2 regions of the Clostridium gelidum genome follow, and region 1 is predicted to be linked to the other one. Evidence: a T-box and tRNA genes for the amino acid it is inferred to sense, from the RefSeq annotation. Region 1 holds a T-box; the other holds one or more tRNA genes.
The links. The T-box of region 1 lies ahead of argS (arginine--tRNA ligase). A T-box ahead of a tRNA ligase gene usually reads a tRNA of that ligase, here a tRNA-Arg.
Positions count from the first base shown of each region.

Region 2: it encodes a tRNA-Arg, which carries the amino acid that the T-box ahead of argS (arginine--tRNA ligase) is inferred to sense. The anticodon was not compared.

Region 1 is NZ_AP024849.1:4,774,079-4,785,693, reverse strand. It holds gene rd (rubredoxin) at 1-137, opposite strand, end outside; gene psyc5s11_RS22010 (3'-5' exonuclease) at 505-1,122, opposite strand; gene psyc5s11_RS22005 (L-lactate dehydrogenase) at 1,444-2,397, shown strand; gene psyc5s11_RS22000 (biotin--[acetyl-CoA-carboxylase] ligase) at 2,472-3,446, opposite strand; gene psyc5s11_RS21995 (phosphodiester glycosidase family protein) at 3,736-4,773, shown strand; gene psyc5s11_RS21990 (dipeptidyl-peptidase IV) at 4,794-5,831, shown strand; gene psyc5s11_RS21985 (site-2 protease family protein) at 5,998-6,678, shown strand; gene psyc5s11_RS21980 (Ppx/GppA phosphatase family protein) at 6,855-8,360, opposite strand; T-box leader at 8,575-8,821, shown strand; gene argS (arginine--tRNA ligase) at 8,942-10,633, shown strand; gene psyc5s11_RS21970 (MarR family winged helix-turn-helix transcriptional regulator) at 10,871-11,287, shown strand; gene psyc5s11_RS21965 (cytidylate kinase family protein) at 11,331-11,615, shown strand, end outside.
Region 2 is NZ_AP024849.1:23,789-35,403, forward strand. It holds gene addA (helicase-exonuclease AddAB subunit AddA) at 1-2,130, shown strand, start outside; gene psyc5s11_RS00115 (L,D-transpeptidase) at 2,311-3,492, opposite strand; gene psyc5s11_RS00120 (DUF1189 family protein) at 3,692-4,174, shown strand; gene psyc5s11_RS00125 (sensor histidine kinase) at 4,360-5,265, shown strand; tRNA gene psyc5s11_RS00130 (tRNA-Arg) at 5,465-5,539, shown strand; gene psyc5s11_RS00135 (phosphatidylserine decarboxylase) at 5,589-6,479, opposite strand; gene psyc5s11_RS00140 (TetR/AcrR family transcriptional regulator) at 6,813-7,397, shown strand; gene psyc5s11_RS00145 (ABC-F family ATP-binding cassette domain-containing protein) at 7,466-9,061, opposite strand; gene psyc5s11_RS00150 (DUF1836 domain-containing protein) at 9,352-9,945, opposite strand; gene trhA (PAQR family membrane homeostasis protein TrhA) at 10,170-10,814, shown strand; gene proB (glutamate 5-kinase) at 11,272-11,615, shown strand, end outside.

The DNA of each region.
Region 1 (11,615 bases):
TTGTTAAAAGAACATATAGGACAAACCCAATAATCTGGTAAATCATCAAAGGTTATACCAGGATTAATTCCACCATCAGAATCTCCAACTTCGGGGTCATAAATATATCCACAGACTTCACAAACATATTTTTTCATTTTCTCACCTCATTTATAATTTAGGGATGTGAAAGAAAATAATAAGTCAAAGATGCGATGTATATTTTGTGTCAGACAAGGAGCTAAGGATTGCTCATAGTGGACTATTAGTGAGACTTAGCAAAGCAGTATGACACAAAATAGACTAGCATACTGACTTGTTATTTCTTTGAACATCCCTTAAGGCACATGAAAGAAAATAACATTTATATAACGGCAAAATTATAAATGTTAAAAGAATCATAAATTATTAAGATTATAAAGTATAGTATATTATATGATTCACTTATTAAGGTGTTAATGATATATATGTTCAAATTTTTATTCTTTAGAAAAAACAGGTAATTGTCACTGATTTGGAAGAATATTATTTTTTTGAGTTAAGAATATTTGTAAAATATCCTTTAGGAAAATGACCTTTCTTTAATCCTTCAATAACAGTTAAATAAGTTGCAGCTGTATCAAATCTTGCATCGTGATAATTGCCACTACCTTCAAATAACTTCTCAGATGTTTGAGAAATTTGAGAAGTTGAAATATTAAGCCAATCTATTACTTCAGATAATTTAGGATTTTTAATTTCGCCGTTAGCTTTTGGGATTTTACATATGTCTCTATAATAAGCCATAGTACAGAAGGCATTTTTGGGTACAAAATCTTCGCCTAAGGTTAATAATTCATGTTTCAAAAATCTCACATCAAAATTAACATTGTGCCCTATTAAGAAATCAGAACTTGTGAAATCTTCAATAAATTCTGGAACTAAATCTTCAAAATATTGTCCGTTAGATAATTCATAAAGTTTTTCTAATGAGAAACCATGAATTTCCTGCGCAGAAGGATCCATTTCATCAACTGTAAAGAAAAAGTTTTTACCGGTTGTTATTTGAGGTTTTACTCCTGCATCAACAGTTATATAACTCAATTGACATATGCTACCAGGCTTTATGCTGGTGGTTTCTGTATCAAAAAATAATAATTTCATTAAATTGTACCTCCATATTAGATATAAGGCATCTGAAAAAATAGTAATTAAGAGATGCCTAAATTATAAATTAACTATTCAGGCATATTGATTGATATTTTTTCGATGTGCCATAAGTTTCTAAATTTAATTATATAGTATTTACGAAAAATTTCAAATGAGTTATAATGGTAGTGAGAATAATTATTAACTAGTAATATCTATAGTATAACGATATTAAATAAATAATTGATTATTTATAATAAAATATTTGGAAAGTAATAATAAATTCAGAGGTTGGAAATAATAAATTAATAATGAAAAATAAGGAGGAAATTAATTATGATAGAAAGAAGACGTAAAGTATCTATAATAGGAGCAGGATTTGTAGGCGCAACAACAGCATTTGCTTTAATGAATAGTGGGGTAGCTACCGAAATATGTTTATTCGATATAAATATGGATAAGGCAATGGGAGAGGTCATGGATCTAGTGCATGGCACGTCTTTTGTAAAACCAGTTAATATTTATGCTGGGAATATTGAAGAAACTAAGGATTCGGATATTGTTATAATCACAGCTGGAGCAGCACAAAAAGAAGGTGAAACTAGATTAGATTTAATTGAAAAAAATTATAATATATTCAAAGGATTTGTTCCAGAAATAGCAAAGATGAGCCCAAATGCAATTTTATTAGTTGTATCAAATCCATGTGATGTATTAGCATATATAACATACAAATTATCAGGATTTCCAAGTGAAAGGGTTATTGCATCCGGTACTGTATTAGATACATCAAGATTAAAATATATTATAGGTAAGTACTTAAATGTAAATAATAATAATGTTCATGCATATGTTTTAGGAGAACATGGTGATAGTGAAATTGTAAGTTGGAGTACTGCAAGTATAGCTGGAGAAAGTTTTGATGAATATGCAAAGAAGTTTAATCTAGAATGGGATAAGGAGGTAAAAGCAGTAATTGAAAGTGATGTTAAAAATGCTGCTTACGAAATAATAAGTAGAAAAAATGCAACTTATTTTGCAGTAGCATTAGCAGTAAACAGAATAGTAGAAGCTATATTAAGAGATGAAAATACTATTTTAACTGTATCTTGCTTAATGCAAGGGGAATATGAAATTGAGGATGTTTATTTAGCAGTGCCAACTATTCTTAATAGCACAGGTGTTGTGAGAATTGTTAATCCAATAATAAATGATGAAGAGGAGCTTGGAAAATTACAAGAATCAGCTAAGGTATTAAAGGGGTATATCCAAAAAGTTATTAATAAATGAAGAAAATAGAATTACTTTGTTATAAATCCTATAAAAAATACAGGTATTGTGAAATATCTGTATTTTTTATTAATTTAATTATTCAATCCATTGAAACTTATTTCGCCAGCAAGTACGAATTTTTCATTTCCATTACTGTCTTTCACAATAAGATCCCCAGTATCTGATAAAGAAATACAAGTGACAATTTCTTCAGTATTATATGTAATCAATTTTGCTTGTTTTCCAAATATATTTGAGTGCTCTCTACAAATTGAAATTGTCTCAGAAAGATCAAAATTATATACAAATTTATTATATAATGTTTCAAAGTGACTTAAAAATCCTGCAAGTATTTCTCTTCTTTCAAATTGTTTATTATATTGAAGTTTCAGAGAGGTTGCAATACATTTTACGCTTTCATCAAAAGCACTTTCATCTATATTAATATTCATACCTATACCTAAAATTAAATAATGTACGCTATCCATATCACATTTCATTTCAGCGAGTATCCCACAAAGTTTTTTATCATTAAGAAGTATGTCGTTAGGCCACTTTATTGTTGTGTTAATATTAAAATCTTTTAAAGTTTTATAAATTGAAGCAGCAGCAATTTGAGTAATTTTAGGAGCTTCAGTTGGAGGAATGGTTGGCCTTAAGACTAAAGTAAACCAAAGTCCACCACTTGGAGAAAACCACTTTCTATTGAAACGTCCACTGCCAAGAGTTTGTTTTTCCGCAATTATTATACTACCATCTACAATGTTTTTTTGAGCAAGTTCTTTTGCTTTAATGTTTGTAGAATCTATGTCATCAAAGTGAATTATATTTTTCCCGATTATAGATGTCTTTAATAAGGGGAAAAGTTCACTTTTATTCAATAAATCAGGAGAAGAAATTAATTTATAACCCTTATTTGATATTCCATCTATTATATAGCCTTTTGATTTCAAATTTTTTATGTGTTTCCATATAGCACTTCTTGAAACATTTAATGTTAAACTTAAATATTCACCAGAAATATAATTTTCAGCTCTTTTTAATTCATCTAAAATTTTATCTTCCATAAATGTGCACCTCCTTAAAGTGATTATAGCATAATAATAGACTTCAAATGTCAATTTACAAGTGATAATGCTCAATTGTAAATATAACATATATTTTCAAAAGTTTACATATGAGGCTAAATAACATTAATTTATAAAGAGGTTTATAAATGCTAATTTGAAGAAAAATGTTATATATTGGAGAAATAATAAATTAGCTCTAGCCTTTTAAATAGAAATAATATATAATAAAACCTGGTATATTTCAAAATGCAAGTAAACGCAAGGCATTTCTAGAGAGGATAATAAAATGAATACAAATAAAAATATAAATAACAAATTAAAATCTAAATTAAAAAAAGGGAAGAAAAAGGCGAAAAGATTTTCGACTTTAACAGTAGTGTCATTTTTTATATTTGAACTTCTTTTTACAGCATGTATATTTCCTTTTATACTTTTATATGGACCGTTTGAAAATGCAAAAAGTACATATGTTGGAGCTGCAATGACTTCAATGAATCATCAATATTTAGCAAAATGGTTTTTGTCTGATGAAAAAATAGCAAAGATTATGGGACAGAATTCAACTGAAACAACTGACGAAACAACTAATACAGCTCAAATTGATATTCCAAAGGTCAAGGATGAGACTATAGAGTATTATAAAATAACAGATAATCCTAAATATACAGGGCACTATCTTGTAATAAAGGATTCAACGAGAGTGAAAATTGGATATACTTCGAAGTTAAAAGAAGAAGGTGAAACTACATCTCAAATTGCTGAAAATAATGATGCGATTGCAGCTATTAATGGTGGAGGATTTACAGATAAATCATCTAATCAGGACTGGACAGGAACTGGTGGATTACCAATAGGCATTATTATGAGTGGTGGGAAAGTTGTATATAATGATTTGGAAAAAGATAAAGAAACTGACTTACTTGCAATAAATAAAGAGGGCGTAATGCTTGTAGGTAAGTATTCCATAGAGAAACTTCAAGAACTTGGAGCTCAAGAAGCCTTAAGTTTTGGACCATCATTAGTTATTAATGGAAAGATGACTCCTATGAGTGGAGATGGCGGTTGGGGTATAGCTCCAAGAACTGTCATAGGTCAAAGCAAAGATGGTGCGATAATCCTCTTAGCCATAGATGGTAGAGGGGCAAGTAGCCTAGGCGCTACGTTGAAAGAGGCACAAGAAGTTATATATAAACTTGGCGCAGTTAATGCAATGAATTTAGATGGTGGAAAATCAACAACAATGTATTATGATGGAGAAATTATTAATACACCGTCGTTTAGTATGGGTGAAAGATCTATCCCAACAGCAATTATTGTTAAATAAACAGAAGGTGAGGTCAGATTATGAAAGTGTTTAAGAAGATAATTGCGTGGGCAATATTATCTATAATATTACAAATTGGTGTATTATATGTTTTAGATAAAGTTGTATTTAAGCATTCATCAGATTTTAAAAGTGAAAAGCAAGACATTAAGAAAGATAATACAAAAGATATTAATGCAACTATTCCTACTGATGCTGAAGCAATAAATGTATCTTATGATGGAAAATATTTAACTTATAATGAAAATGGTAATTTATGTATGCGAGATACTAAAATAGGTACAAATACTGTAGTAACAAAAGAAAATGAAGGCAATATTCTTTATTACAAATGGTTATCAGATAGGGATATTCTTATTATAGCTAAAAAAGTTGAAAAAAATGGAGAATCTAAAATTCAACTTGTAACATATAATCCTAAGAATTCTTCTGAAACATCTGTTAGTGAAAATGATATATGTAATTACCAAAAGGATATGGAAGTTAAAAAAGTAAGTGAATCTACTATTACGGGTGTATATTATGTAGATATTTATAAAGGTGGTTTAAAGAATACAGTTTATAGGATAGATATAAATGGTACTTTAACTAAGATTTCACTTCAAACTAATGTTTTAGGGAATATGCAAGTAATACCACATGAAGATAGATTAATTTATGAAGATAAATTAAATGGTAATTTCTTTGTTACAAGTCCTAATAAACAATTAAAATTTAATTCAAACAAAAAATTAACACTTCTAGGCATTGACAGAAAAGATGTAATATATATTGGAGAACTTAACGGAGATAAGATATCAAGTATAATTTATGGTAAAGTTAGTGAAGATACATCTACTTGGAAGAAAGTCACTCTTGATTCTGTTGTGAGTAGTAATGATTTATACTTCAGCAATAAGAGTGAGATATTAATAAATGATAATCTTAAAGGTAGTGTTAACAACTTAACTACTGGAAATGAAATTGAATATGAAGGAAAACTTGTACAAATTAAAGAAGATTTTATAGCTACTACTGATAGTAGTGGAAAGCTGGTTTATAAGAATTTAAAATCATAAAATGAATAATAATTAAGTATATCTAAAGAAGATAGATTAGCATGATGGCTTGTTGTTTTTTTGAATGTGGTTTGAAAAGAGCAATCAATCTTAAGGGTTGAATGCTCTTTGCTTTTTTAAAATTATGTATGAGTATATGTGAAATATGGTATAATACAAGACAGATATGATTAATAAGGAGGAAAATATGCTTTCAAACTTTGATATAAGTACAATAATATATGATAAGATAATAATGCTTCCAGCGATACTAATTGCCTTTACATTTCATGAATACGCACATGCATTAGTGGCTGATAAACTTGGAGATAAAACGCCAAGATTTCAAGGTAGATTAAATTTAAATCCAATTACACATATTGATCCAATGGGATTTATATTAGTAATACTTTTTGGATTTGGATGGGCAAAACCGGTGCAAACTAATCCTTCAGCTTTTAAAAATTATCATAAAGATCATTTAAAGGTAAGTTTAGCAGGACCAATTGCAAACTTTATAATTGCTATAGTAGCTACAATAATCCTAGCAGTCTATAGGCGTTACGCATATGGAGCTTTACCATCAGCTTTGTATAAGGTGTTATTTGACATGATACTTACAGTTCTTACGCTTAATGTAGGTTTAGGATTTTTTAATTTAATACCAGTGCCACCGTTAGATGGATTTAGTCTTTTAAGAGATTTAAGTCCAAGTACATTTTATAAATTTGAAGAGAAATTTTATCAATATCAAATGATAATAATGCTAATCCTTTTATATTTTGGTGGAAAAATAATTGCAGTACCGGTAAATGTTGTAGTGAACGCATTGTTAAGGGTTGCATCTCTAATCATTAAGTCACTTTAATGTGAAAAGATTATTTAGCAGGTTGTTCCATTTTTGCTTGTCCCAATGTATATTGGGAGTATGCAGAAATGGTGGCAACCTGCTATTTAGTGACTTTCAGCAAAAGTTTCTTAGTCCTATGGAATATTATGCCCCTTGAGAGTAAAAATATGTATTTAATTTCTGCTGTATATACTCTAAATTTGTTCTATTTTAAGTTCTCTATGATATATTTCCTTGAATTTATGTTTAATTCTAAGGACTTTATTTATTTCAAAACTAATATTTACATCTGATGATAGTGTGATTAAAACAAATTCATCTGTAACATCAATATTCATTGACTCAATTGGATTTTCAAGACTTTTATGAAGAGTCTCAGAAATTGATAATAATATTCCAATAGCATCTATAGCCTTAAGGTCAAGTTTGCTTATTATAGAAAAGAAGGCTGGAAGTGGCACTGTATTTTTATTCTTGTGATTTGCAGCAATTGCAGCACTTACTACTAATTCCTTATGTGAAAGTCCATTAATGTTTGAATGAAGTATTACATAAAATGAATGAATATTATGGTGATAATAATCAACTGATATACCTGAATTATTTAATAAAGCAGCAGTCTTTAAGGCATTATCATATGAAGTTCCAAGTCTATGTAATGACTTTAAATTGTTGAAAAGTTTGTAAGTCATATTAAATACACGATAAGCATGCTCCTTATTAATATGTAGGTAATCAATTATACCATTTAAGTTATAATCTAATATGTCTTTAATAGGACCATAATTATTTTCAATATAAGAAAATATAAATCCTTCTCTAAGTCCCCTGCCTGAAATTATTATATCTTCACAATTAACAGTTTTGATTATAGTATCAAATATTGTTAAGCCACCAACTATTAAGTCTGCTCTTTCAGGTGATAATGCTTCAACCTTTATTCTTTGATTATAATCATTACACTTTAATGAGTTATAAATTTGATGTACATCTTGAGAAATAAGTCTATAGTTATGAAGGATATCGAAAGGATATCTTTTTTTAGCTCTATCGATTTTACAGATAGCTCTAGCAGTCCCTCCCACAGCAATGATAGAATCATAGGTATATTTATGAAGCCAATCGATCTCATCTAAAGCAGTTTGAACAACTAAAATAGAATTTTTTAAATCATCATAAAGAATTCTATCATCTAAATGATACTCATAAGTATGACTTAAGCTTCCGAATGGAAGTGTAACACTATTTTCAATCTGTCCATCTTTTAGAGCAGTTAGATGAGTACAGGCACCACATATATCTACAATTAAAGAATTGGAGGTATAAATGCTTTTTGTTACGCCTAAATAAGTACAATTTATTTCATCTTCATCAGATAACAAAGTTACATCTATATCAAATTCTCTCTTTATTAGGTTAATAAAATACTCATAATTGCTAGCCTTATTTAATGTAGAAGTAGAAACGGCAATTGTATCTTTAACATATGAAATTTTACACAATGATTTAAAGGAACGAAAATTTGATAATGTATCATTGATTTTTTGCTCTGATATTTTATCACTGTTAATTAAATCTTGAGCTAATTTTATATCACTACTAGACTCATCTATTATTTTGTAATAACCAGAATCAAGTACATTCATTAATGTAAATTTAACTGAATTAGCACCAATATAAATAACACCTATTTTATTCATTTTAAAACTCCTCATATAATGATTTTTCAATGTGGCTAAAATAATTAGCAAATATTTTGTAAAAATAACGTTTAATTTATAACATTTTAATATATAAACATATTAATTATACATTATTTGAATAATATTTTATATGAACAAGAGTACAAAATCGGAAAATAATTGAGTTGACAAAATTTCATACAATTTGTATAATTTAATAACATTAATATTGAAATATTCGGAGAAAAGGAGAGTATTTTAATTGATTCCTTAAGCGAATAGGAGATAGTGAAAGCCCTGTGGATAGATTAAAAGAAGAGAACCTTGGAGAAATCACCTGAAATGAGTAGGGATGATCGCAATTAAACTTTGCGTTAAAAGTTAAGGGGTATTTTATTTAGGAACATATAAAAAATAACAAGTCATATGTCTTGTATAAAATGCAATTAGAGTGGTACCGCGGATAATCCGTCTCTTTATTATTAATAAGAGACGGTTTTTTTATGTGTCTGAAATTACTGAATGAAATTGACGATTGTTAATTAAATAGTGGCGTAGCCACAATTGTTAACTGTTAACTAAATTAGAGGAGGATATTTATGGATTATAAAGTTAAAGTTGCAGAACTAATAAAAGCACATGTGGATTTAGATATTGAATCTATAGAAAAATCAATTGAAATACCACCAAAGCCAGAAATGGGGGATTATGCTTTTCCATGTTTTCAATTATCAAAGGTTATGAGAAAAGCTCCTAACATGATAGCAGAGGAATTAAAAAAATCTATGTGTATTGATGGATTTGAAAGAATTGAAAGCCTTGGACCATATGTTAATTTCTTTGTAGATAAAGGCGTATTTGCAGAAAATGCAATTAAGAAGATTTTAGAAGATGGTGATAACTATGGAGCATCAAATATAGGAAACGGAAAAACTGTATGTGTGGAATACTCTTCACCTAATATAGCAAAGCCTTTCCATGTTGGTCATTTATTTACTACAGCTATAGGAAATGCTTTATATAAGATGTTTCAAAAAGAAGGATATAATACTGTAGGATTAAATCATTTAGGAGATTGGGGAACTCAATTTGGTAAGCTTATATCAGCTTATGACAGATGGGTAGATGAAGATGCATTAGAAAAGGCCCCTATTGATGAATTACTTAGAATATATGTTAAATTCCATGAAGAAGCTGAAAAAGATCCTACTTTAGATGATGAAGCAAGAGCAAACTTTAAAGCATTAGAAACAGGCGATGAAAAAGCTACAGCTCTTTGGACTAGATTTAGAGATTTAAGTTTAAAGGAATTTGAAAGAGTTTATGATATTTTAGGTGTTAAATTTGATTCATTAGCTGGAGAAGCATTTTATAATGATAAAATGGATGTAGTTGTTAATGAATTAAAAGAAAAAAAATTACTTGTTGAAAGTAATGGGGCACAAGTTGTAATGCTTGATGATTATAATATGCCACCATGTATAGTACTTAAAGGTGATGGTGCATCAATATATGCAACAAGAGATTTAGCAGCTGCTATGTATAGAAAGAAAACTTATGATTTCCATAAATGTGTGTATGTAGTTGGAAGCCCACAAGCGCTACATTTCAAGCAAGTATTTAAGGTGTTAGAACTTGCAGGGCATGAATGGTCAAAAGACTGTGTGCATGTAGGCTTTGGATTAGTTAAGTTTGCAGATAGAAAGCTTTCAACTAGAAATGGATCAATTGTTTTACTTGACGATTTACTTCGCGAAGCTGTTGAAAAGACAATGGAAGTTATAAATGAAAAGAATCCAGAACTTGAAAATAAAGAAGAAGTCGCAAAGAAAATTGGTGTTGGAGCAGTAATTTTCACTTATCTTAAAAATTCAAGAGAAAAAGATATTGTTTTTGATTGGAAGGAAATTTTATCTTTTGATGGAGAAACAGGTCCGTATGTACAATATTCATATGCTAGAGGAAATAGTATATTAAATAAAGGTAATGAATGCAAAGGAACTGTTGATTATAGTAAATTATCTTCAAAAGAAGAATTTGAATTAGTTAAAAGCATGGCTAATTTTAATAATGCAATAACTTATGCATTAGAAAAGCTAGAACCATCAATATTAACTAGATATGTAATTGAAGTAGCAAAAGGATTTAATAAATTCTATAATGCACATTCAGTATTAAACTTAGAAGATGAAGATTTAAAAGCTACTAGATTAAATTTAGTTAAAGCAACTCTTCAAGTATTAAAAAATGGATTAGAACTACTTGGAATAGATGTAGTAGAACAAATGTAAAAATTCAACTAAAACATAGTTGTGGAAATGTAAATAGAGGAAAAGCTCTCAGCACAGAGTTTTTTCTCTATTTTTGCGTACTCAGCATGGAAGCACTTGGAGGTGGAAGTCCAGCGTAGACTTATAGTGTTAACCAGTAGATTTGTATTAAAAATTTGATTAAGTTTTTATTTAGGTGTAGACTAATATAGTTAGCTTTCTAATTGTTTCTATTCTAATTAAAAGGAGGGGATAAATATGAATCAAGGACTTCACTACATAATACGGCTTTGTCAAACTCTTTGTAACAAAAAAATATTGAAGAAAACGAGTATATTAGGATTGTCACCAGGTCAACCTAAAATTTTGGAATTTCTTTTTGATCACAATGGTTGTGAGCAAAAAGAAATTGCAAAAGCTTGTGAAATTGAGCCAGCTACAGTCACTCATTTACTAGTCAGAATGGAGGAAACTCATCTGATTGAACGGAAACAGCTAAATGGAAATCGACGCTCCTGGCATGTTTTTTTAACAATGGAAGGAGAAAGAGTAAACAAAAAAGTCTTTAAAATCTTTGATGAAGTAAGAAAAGAAGCCTTTGAGGGCTTTTCAGCAGAGGAACAAGTAGAGACGTTTCGTCTACTTACAAAGATGTTTGACAATTTGTCAAAATAGAAACAGAACATATGAAAAAAGGTAAGGAGAGTGAAACTTTATAATGTCAATTCGTGAAACAATAAAACGTTATTTGTTTTTTATTTTTGGTCTATTTTTAATGGCAGTTGGGGTTGCGTTATCAACGCGATCTAATTTAGGAACATCGCCTATTTCAGCTGTGCCGTATGTATTAAGTTTGGGATTGCCTATGACGATTGGGCAATTTACTTTTTTTATGAACTTATTATTTATTGCTTTTCAAATTCTCTTACTAAGAAAACAATTTAAGTGGATTCAGTTGCTTCAAATTGTCGTAGCTGTTATATTTGGTTTTTTTACCGATTTT
Region 2 (11,615 bases), 1.3 Mb from region 1:
ATTCAAGAGAGTTCAGGAGAATCCTTTGAAGAACAAGAAGAAATTGAGAATGTAAATTTAGAAGGTAGAATTGTTGCAAAGAGAATTAAAGAATTAATGTCACCAAATGGAGATAAGGTATTTAATGTTATAGATAAGGAAACGGGAGAATACAGACCACTAAGGTATAAGGACATAGTAATTCTCTTAAGAGCAACAAAAAACTGGTCTGAAAGCTTATTAGATGAATTAGGGGCAGAAGGAATTCCGGTATATGCAGATACAGGATCAGGATATTTTGAATCAATTGAAATTAGAACTATAATATCTCTTTTAAAAGTTATTGATAATCCAATGCAAGATGTTCCCATGATAGCAGTATTAAGATCTTCAATTATGAATTTTTCAGCAGATGAATTGAGTGATGTTAGACTTGTAAATAAAGAAAATTATTTTTATGAAAATGTAAAATGTATAAGTGAAGAAGTTTATGAAGATCAAGAAACACTATATTCAAAAGAATTAATAGATAAATGTAAGTCTTTAGTTGATTGCATTGATAAGTGGAGAAATAAATCAATTTATATGGCAATTGATGAATTTATATGGTACTTATACATGGATACAGCTTACTATGGATATGTTGGAGCTATGCCAAATGGTGTACTTAGGCAAGCTAATTTAAAGATACTTTTTCAAAGGGCAAAACAGTTTGAGAAAACGAGTTTTAAAGGTTTATTTAATTTTATAAACTTTATAAATAAGCTTACAAAATCTTCTGGAGATATGGGAAGTGCTAAAATACTCGGAGAAAATGAAGATGTAGTTAGAATTATGAGTATTCATAAAAGTAAAGGACTGGAGTTTCCAGTAGTATTCTTATGTGGAACCGGAAAGAACTTTAATTTGATGGATTTAAATAAAAATATGTTATATCATGATGAGCTAGGACTTGGACCTGATTTTGTAGACTTAGAAAAAAGGTTTAGTATTGGAACTTTAGCTAAGGAAGCAATAAAAAAGAAAATGAAGTTTGAAACATTATCAGAAGAGATGAGAATACTTTATGTTGCATGTACAAGAGCAAAGGAAAAATTAATTATAACAGGTGCAATTAATAATATTCAAAGATCTATAGAAAAATGGATGAGTTCAGCATCATTAGATCACAATATTATTTTACCTTCAGAAGTTTTAAAAGGAAGGTCATATTTAGATTGGCTCGGTATGGCACTATGCCAACATAATGATGGAATTAAACTTAGAGAGTCTATTGGTGTTTCAAATGAAATATCAAGGGATGATGATTCTAAATGGGAAATAAACTTATGGAATAAAATTGATTTAATTAATACAGTGGATTTAGAGGATATAAACACTGATGAGAAACATGAATCGAAAATTACTTATGTTGATTCAATGGACAAAACTACTATGGAAGAGGTAAATAGAAGATTATCATATAGATATCCATTAAAAGCATCAACTATTCTTAAAAGTAATATTTCAGTTTCTGATTTAAAGAGAAAAAATATTGAAGAAGATTATGAGGTTGAAGAAATTTATAAAGAAAAAGTAATAATTACCCCTAAATTTATTCAAGAAAGAAAGGGTTTAACTCCAGCTGAAAGAGGTACGGCAGTCCACTTTGTAATGAAAAAGATAGATTTAAGTAGAGTTTCATCTGTAAAAGAAATTGAAGAACAGTTACAGGAGTTATTTGATGGGGAATTCTTACTTAAAGAAGAATTAAAAGCTATTAATCCATATAAAATATTAAATTTCTTCAAATCTAATTTAGGTACAAAGATGCTTGAATTAAATGAGAGTGGTAAAAAAATATATATAGAAGTGCCATTTTATACTGAAATAAGCAGCTTAGAGATAGACAATACATTAGATGATAAATATAAGGATGAAAAGGTCAGATTGCAAGGTATAATTGACTGTTTCTTTGAATATAATGAGGATTTAATACTTTTAGATTATAAAACTGATTATGTGAAAGATGGAGATGAAGATACTCTTAAAGAAAAATATAAGAAACAATTAGATTATTATAGTGATGCAATATTTAAGATGACAGGTAAAAAGGTTAAATATAAGTATTTATATTCATTTTCTTTGGAGAAAGAAATAAAAGTTGATTAAATTAAAAAAGATATAAGAACTAAATTAAGTAATATAGAAGTACAAAATACTCAAAAAGTATTTCAATAAAAAAGAAATAAATCTAATAATATTTTATAAATTAAGATATTGATTTATTTCTTTTTTTTATAATGATATTGTTTTAAAAATATTTTATAAGAGTATATTAGCTTGTAGTACTTATTTTATGATTACTTTACTTTCTTTAGGAATATTAGTATAAATCCATTTAGCATCATCAATAGAAAGCCTAATACAGCCATGGGAAGATCTCTTATTCATTGTATAATCTAAAACAGTAGTCTTATCTTTATCAAATGGAACTGAGTGAAATAAAATATCACCAGTAATTTGAGTCCAATACTTACCACCTTGTTCATATTTATCTGAAAAAAACCAATCACCTTTTTCTTTAGTAGAGAAAGATCCAGAAGGGGTATCTTCACCAATTATTCCAGTAGAACATGGACATGTTCTAACTAATTGCCATTTATCTGGTTTACCCTTATATATATAGGTTTTTTGATTCTTTAGATTTACATTAATAAAATAAGATGTAGTACTTTCTATATTTAATGTATTGATGTTATTTGGTGATATAGTAGTTGTTAATGCACGTGATGAAGCTTCAACAATTGCAGAATTCTTATCTAAGTATTCTTGTTGTTTTGTTTTAATTTCTACTATTTTTTCTTTTACATTATTATCATCTCCTAAAATATCGTTATTGTTTGAAATTTTAGAAAGTGCTTCATTATAATAATCATTGCTAACTAAATTATCACAATAATCTAATAAGTCTTTTTTAAATCTATTCTTTGAGTTATTTAAGTACATTAATGAATCAACGTAATTTAAGTCTAAAGTAGAAACTTTTTTCAAGGAAGATATTGCTTCTAGATATTTTCCGTTGTTAAAATAATCTATACCAGTATTATAATTTTTAGTAGAATCTGCAATTGAATCTATTGAAGCAGAAATATCCTGTAATTCAACATATGATATAATATTATAACGTTGTATTTCTTTGAGCTGTATTAATGCATCTTCATTAGATATGTTTTTAGAGTTAATATCTTCTGACAAAGTTTTAATTTTAGTATTAAAATATTGAGAAATATCATTATTCATGATAAATAACTTAAATGGATTAAAATTTTGTTTAGTTAATAATAAATTATTTGCTTCTGAGAATTTATAGTTATTAAAATTTGTTTTAAAATCATCAATGAATTTATTATATCTATAACCCTCATAAATACTACTTAAGCATATAATGATAGATAATATTAATAAAAATACAATTTTATTAAATATCTTCTTATTTTTTATTTTATTATGATGAATTTTGTTTATGTTCAAAAAAATGCCTCCCAGTCAAGTAACTAATAAATTAAAGTGTACTCGAATAAACTGTAAATATATTTATCTTATATTATCAAATATAATTAAATATCAGTATTTCTTATTTTATCTATAATATTGACAATAAAAACAAATAATAAACATTAACATCTTAAATGATGCTATAAAGATAAAGAATAGTAATCTGGAGGAGAAAATGGAATATAAAACTAATTTTTTTAAAAAGGTTATGACGTCTATATACGACATAAAAATATTTTCTAAATATGCAAAAGAAGGAGTATTTAGATCAATTTCATATGCAATGTTACTTACTTTAATTTTAGTTGGAGTAAAAGATATCTCTATTGGATATAAAACTGAGAATATTGATATTATAAGTTTTGTATATATAATAAGTAGGGATTTTGGACTAGAATTTTTAAATTTATTGTTCAATTGTGCAATAGTAGTTATGATTGCATTAATTTCTACAATATTCATGAGGATGGTAGTTAAATATACTGCATTATATTCATTAACGTTATATGCAGCTACATTGCCATTAATAATTCAAACTATATTAGAATCAGTTAATCGTAATATAAGTTTTGATGTTATGTTTATAATAGGAACATTGACTTATGTTATATTAATATTAAAGTATATAAAAGACGAAATAATAAAGAATAGTAACTAAGAAAAGTATAATAATTTCTATTAATATTTTATTTCTCTATTTTATAATAAATAGTTAAAAAATTTATTATAAATTATATAAAATATTAATTAAGGCGGAGTTGTTAATTGGGAAAAAATGTGATATTATATAATGAGAGCATATGGTAAAAAAAGTAAAAACAACAATAAAAAGGGGATTTGAAAATGGTTGAGGTTGATGCTTTGAAAGACGATGAAGCAGATAAAGAAGAGATGTTAATCAGAAGGGAACTTGATAAACTATCAAAAGAAGAATTAATCAATAAATTTATTAATTTATCAGAAGCTAAAAAAACTCAAGAGGATTTTATTTTAAACATTTCTCATGACTTAAGATCACCGCTAAATATAATTTTAAGTATTTTACAATGTTATAAGAATGAATATAAAGACATGAATAAGGGGAATCAATGTCTAGAACATATGGAGAGTATAAAAAGAAATGGGTATAAGATATTGAAACTTATAAATAATCTCATAGATACTACAAAATTAGAAAAAAAACATTATAATATTAAAAGAGAGAATTTGGATATAATTAATTTGATAGAATGGAATATATCATCTATAGATAAATATGCCAAACAGAAAAACATAGCATTAGTTTTTGATACAAATGTTGAGGAGTGTACTATGGCGATAGATGCTGAGGCAATAGATAGAATAATTATGAATTTAATTTCTAATGCTATAAAGTTTTCTAAGCCTGGAAGTAGCATATATATAAATACTTGGAAGAGCATTAATCAAATAATTATTTCAGTAAGAGATGAGGGAATAGGAATACCTGAAGATGAACAAAATACTATTTTTAATAGATTCATTCAATCATCAAAAAATAAAAGACATGAGAATTCTGGAAGCGGTATAGGGTTAGATTTAGTTAAGTACTTAACCAAAGCTCATAATGGAAGTATAGAGCTTAAAAGTGAAGAAAATATTGGTTCAGAGTTTATAATTAAACTACCAATAGAAATATTAAAATATAATGAAACATCTGAAAATAAATGCTTAAATGCTCAAAGTAAAGTAGAAGTACTTGAATTAGAGTTTTCAGATATTTATCTTTAATGAACGAAGAGATATATTATAAAATAGGTTATCTAAGAATAAGCAAATAAATTTTATTTTTAGATAACCAGTTCAATATACAAACAATATTCAAATAAATAGTAGAATTAAATTTCATAAAATTAGAATTATAAGTTATTATAAACTTGATTATTATCATAGCTTGTGATAATATAATTTTGTTGTTTGAAATTAGTATGGAGCGTTAGTTAAACGGATATAACCTACCGCTACGGACGGTAAATTGATGGTTCGATTCCTTCACGCTCTACCAAATCAATAAAAAGAATGGCTTAACCCTTATGGTTAAACCATTCTTTTTATTATATAATTTTAGTACCAATACTTTCACCAAGTTGAACTTTACATTCAAAGCCTAAATTAGATTGTTCTAGAATATCGGTATCTATTTTCACACAATCTTTTTCAAAAAATAATATTGTGGTTGATCCTCCAAATTTAAAATAACCTTTTTCATCACCTTTATTTACACGAGTATTAGGTGAATAACTTTGAAGGATTGAACCAACACAAGTAGCGCCAACTTCTATATGCAACACATCTTTAAAGTTATCTGATTTAAATAATGACCATTCTCTTTTATTTTCACAAAAAAGTTTAGGAATACTCTTTAGTGCTATTGGGTTTACAGAATAGTAATAGCCTTTAATAAAGTGATTTTTACAAGGGGTTCCTGAATCCACAAAGTGAAATCTATGGTAGTCAGTAGGGCATAGTCTTAATATAAGACATACTCCATTCTTATATTTATCAGCAACTGTATTATCATTTATTAATTCCCTTAAACTATAAGTTAAGCCTTTAATTTGAACTATGTTATCTAAATCAATATTTTCATAAGTAGTAATTCTTCCATCACCAGGAGAAATTAAAATATTTTCATCTTTATTTAGTGGTCTGGCTTCAGGGGTTAATTCTCTTATAAAAAAATCATTAAAAGAATTAAATTCATGGGCTTTTTTCTTTGCCATAGTCATATCAACATTAAAACTTTCTATAAATGATGAGATTTTATTTGAACTTAATTTTGTATCGCAATACATTCCATATATCTTAGAAAATAGTTTCTTTTTAGCAAAAAGTTCAGTAATATTTTTTCCAAGTGGAGATTCATATGTCCATTCAATGTACTTTTTCCCAGCAATAAGTTCTTCTTCATAAGTTTTAGTAGTTCTATTATATATTTGAATCATAAATATAATTGTCAAAACCTTATAAAACATATAGATAGAAATTCTACCAAGTTTTATAATGTTACATTATGACAATAACCTCCATTCCTTATTTTGAATATGCTTATATAAATTATGTGTAACAGACACAATTTAGCTTTATTATTTTTACACTTTAATATTAATTTTATCACACATAATACCAAATTGAAAAGTATGTTAAATTTAATAAATATATTGCTAAATAATAAAAAGCATTAAACTGTAGAATTATGGTTTAATAATGATCTAAATGATATAATATTATCAATATAGTAATGCTAAGATTATGATGGGGAAACGAGGAGACGTATTATGAATAAAACAAAGAGCTTAATATTTGAATCTGCGATAAAAACATTTTCTGAATCTGGATATAGAGGAGCTACAATGGATGATATAGCTTCAAATGCAGGTCTTGCAAAGGGAACATTGTATTATAATTTTGCAAGTAAAGAAGAAATATTTAATTTTATCGTTGAAGAAGGACTTCAAATATTACAAAATCAAGTTATTGAGGTTCAATATATGGATATGGAACCAATTCAAAAATTGATAAAAATATGCAGAATACAATTAACTTTCCTTTATGGATATACAAATTTTTTCAAGGTAGTAATGAGTCAACTATGGGGAACTGAAAATAGACAAACTGAATTACGTGAAAAAATAAGAAAATATATAAATGAAATTGAAATTAATATAAAAGCTGCAATGGAAAATGGTCAAATTGAAAAGGGTGATACGGAACTTATAGCATTTCAATTTTTTGGATCACTATGTTCATCTGCAATATATGAATCAATTCATATTGAAGAAATAAGTTTAGAAAATATTATAGATAGTACAATAAGATTTACACTAAAGGGATTAGGAATACATATTGAAGTAGCTAATTAGCAATTATAAAAAAACGCCCTTTCAAAAGATTTTAATAATCATTTTGAAAGGGCGTTTTTCAAAAAAGTCTATTTATTAGAATTAGAAAACTCTAAGTATTCATCAAATGACATAGTTTTATCAACTATAGAACCATCATCTTTAATATCTATAACTCTAGTTGCTATAGTTTGGATGAATTGGTGGTCATGAGAAGCAAATAGTAGGTTACTACTATAATCTTTTAAACCATTATTTACAGCTGTTATTGATTCAAGGTCAAGATGGTTAGTCGGTTGATCTAACATTAATACATTAGCATTAGAAAGCATCATTCTAGATAACATACATCTAACCTTTTCTCCTCCTGATAATACATTAGCTTCTTTTAGTGCTTCTTCTCCAGAGAATAACATTCTGCCTAAGAAACCTCTAATATAGCTTTCAGATTTTTCTTCTGAATATTGTCTAAGCCAATCTACTAAAGAAAGGTTACAATCATCAAAGAATTTTGAATTATCATTTGGGAAGTAAGAATTAGTAATAGTTATTCCCCATTTGAATTCGCCACTATCTGGATCCATTTCCCCAGCTAATATTTTAAATAATGTGGATACAGCTATTTCATTACCAATGAGAGCAATCTTATCTTCTTTATTAACCATGAAATTTATATTGTCTAATATTTTAACGCCATCAATAGTTTTAGATAAATCAGTAACTGATAAAATATCATTACCAACTTCTCTTTCAGGTTTAAATCCTACAAAAGGATATTTTCTGCTTGATGGTTGTATATCATCTAAAGTAATTTTATCTAATAATTTTTTACGAGATGTTGCTTGTTTAGATTTAGAAGCATTAGCACTAAATCTTGCAATGAAGTCTTGCAAATCTTTAATTTTTTCTTCCTTTTTCTTGTTTTGATCTTTTGATAATTGAAAAGCTAATTGACTTGATTCATACCAGAAATCATAGTTACCAACATAAATCTTAATCTTTGCAAAATCAACATCAGCCATTTGAGTACAAACTGAATTTAAGAAATGTCTATCATGGGATACAACTATAACAGTTCCATCAAAATTACCCAAGAAGTCTTCTAACCAGTTTACAGCTTTTAAATCTAAGCCGTTAGTAGGTTCATCTAGAATTAAGATTCCAGGATTTCCGAATAGAGCTTGAGCTAAAAGAACTTTAACTTTTTCTCCACCAGTTAATTCTGATACATTTTTTAAATGAAGATCTGTTCCTATTCCTAATCCTTGTAGAACAGAAGAAGCTTCAGATTCTGCTTCCCAACCATTAAGTTCAGCAAATTCACCTTCTAATTCAGAAGCTTTAATTCCATCAGCATCAGAAAAATTAGGTTTTGCATATATTTCGTCTTTTTCTTTCATGATTTCATATAGTCTTTCGTTACCCATTATTACAGTTTCTAAAACTTGAAAACCATCATATTTATTATGTTCTTGTTTTAATACTGACATTCTTAAATTAGCAGCAATTGAAACTTCACCAGTATTAGGTTCTATTTCTCCAGACAGTATTTTAAGGAATGTACTCTTTCCAGCACCATTGGCACCAATAACTCCATAGCAATTACCAGGAGTGAATTTAAGGTTGACATCTTCAAAAAGTTTACGTCCACCAAATCTAAGACTAACATTTGATACGTTTATCAATCTATTTCTACCTCATTTCTTAGTATTATAATTATTATACAATGCACAATGTACATTATAAGTAGTTTCTTTTCATGTTGATTATTATATCATACAATTAATACATTTTAAATTTTAAAAATTGTTAAATATGAAATTTATACACTTAAGTAGGATATTTATGTCCAAATATAAATTTTTTATTCAAAGTATGCCACTAATTGTTATTTTCATGTAGGTTATTTTATTTAATTATAGATGACAGAAATTTTTTATATCTATTATATATTATAGTTTAAATAAAGAACTAACTATTTGTGATTTTTAGGAGTGTCAAAACATTCATCTATTAATTGTTCACTCATACGTCTATAGAGATTACTCATGCTAGTGTATGCACATATTAGTAGAATTTTTTCTTCATAATCCCCTAAGAGATTATCTTTATTATTTACCAGTTGTTTTATATTTTTATATATTTTACCAGAAGAATTTTTAAGGTCTTCTAAATTTAAATCATATATATCAAGAAAAGATTGATATACATCATTTAAGTGATATTCTTGTTCTTTTTCAAATGAATCAACTATAGGAGTTAAAATTGTTTTAATATCAGTTAAAGATAAAGCCCCTTTTAAATTATAAATTAAACCCATTAAAATAAGATGATTTTTAGTATACTTTTTATTTTTAATTTTCATCAAGAGATTACCTTTTGCATAATTATTAATCATAGTTTTAGTAAGAACTTTATCATCATCATTTCTTTTAGTGTAACTTAATTTACTTTCAAATAGCTGCATTACTTGATCCATGTACAAATCAATTTCGGGAAAATCATTTAAATTAATATTGTTAGATGATTTTTGTGAATTTATATAATTATCAATATTAAATTCAGTCATAAAATTTCACTCCTCAACATAGTAATAAAAACTATGTTTTTTATTATAATTTCAATATTAATGGAAAGAGGGAGATAATTCAAGCATTTGTGGGTAAAATACTAATTAATAATAGAAAATAAACAAAAATAGATTTTGCAATAAAAATGAATATATGAAATAATTACTAATATATCAGCATGTAGTTATTAAAACTATGTGGAATTAAATGGGAGGTTATAAGAATGGAGAAATATTTAAGAGAACCTATTAATGGATTAACTCATTGTATTGCTGCAGTATTATCATTATTTGCTTTGATTGCTATGTTAGTTAAGGCATATGTAACAGGAAGTTCTGCAGTAACATTTGGATCAGTACTATTTTTTGGTGTAAGTATGATTTTATTATACAGTGCATCGACAACATATCATTGGGTAAAGGCTAGTGATAAAGTAATAAAAGGTCTAAAAAGATTAGATCATTCAATGATATTTATTTTAATTGCAGGATCATATGCTCCATTCTGTTTGGTAGCATTAAATGGGAAAATAGGAATGAACTTATTTTTAGCTGTTACAATCTGTGCAGTTGTAGGAATAGGATTTAAATTATGTTGGGTAACTTGTCCTAGATGGTTAAGCAGCACAATGTATATAGGAATTGGTTGGCTTGCAATAGTTGCAATATATCCAATGTCACAAGTTTTAGCAGTAGCTGGATTAGTATGGTTGATTTTAGGCGGTTTAATGTATACAATAGGTGGAGTCATATATGCATTGAAAACGGAGAAAAGGATATGGCTATTTGGAAGACATGAGATATTTCATGTATTTATTATGTTAGGTACACTTTGCCATTTTATTTGTATATTTGTATATATAATTTAAGTAAGAGATAATATGAAACTAAAAAAATGAATATAAAAATTTTATATTTTGTTGTTTTTTATTATTAAATAAATATAGGGCTAAAGGATTCGATTTGTATCCTTTAGTCCTTTTTATCTAGTTTAGAAGAAATATCTTTAAGTTCTTTTAAAATTAAGTTATTAGTATTTTTAGAATGACGTAAGCTATTTATTATTTTAACAATTATAAATATAAAAAATGATAATATAATTAAAATGATAAAAAAGTTAATCCAATTCATTATTAGTGTAGAATATTAAATCTCCATTTTAGTAAATCTCCTTCTTTAGAAATACATTTATTAGTAATAAGTGTACTATAAATATCCACTAAAGGATAGGGAAAATTTAGGTGGGGTATTTTCTGCTTGATAAGATAAATTAGGTATAGTAAGATAAAATATAAGAAATAAAATGACTTTTAAGGGGATGTAAAAATGGGCTTTCGTCAAAGGTTAAAAGATGCAAATAGAATAGTTGTAAAAGTAGGGACATCAACATTAACTTATGATAATGGAAATATTAATTTAAGTAGAATTGAAAAATTAACAAGAGTTTTATCTGATATAGTTAATTCAGGTAAGCAAATTACACTTGTAACATCAGGTGCAATAGGTGTTGGTGTTAATAAATTGAAGTTAAAAGAAAAGCCCGAAAGTATAAGAGAAAAGCAAGCAGTAGCATCAGTTGGGCAATGTGAATTAATGCATATATATAGTAAATTTTTTGGAGAATATAGTCATATAGTAGGTCAAGTTCTGCTTACAAGAGATGTAATAGA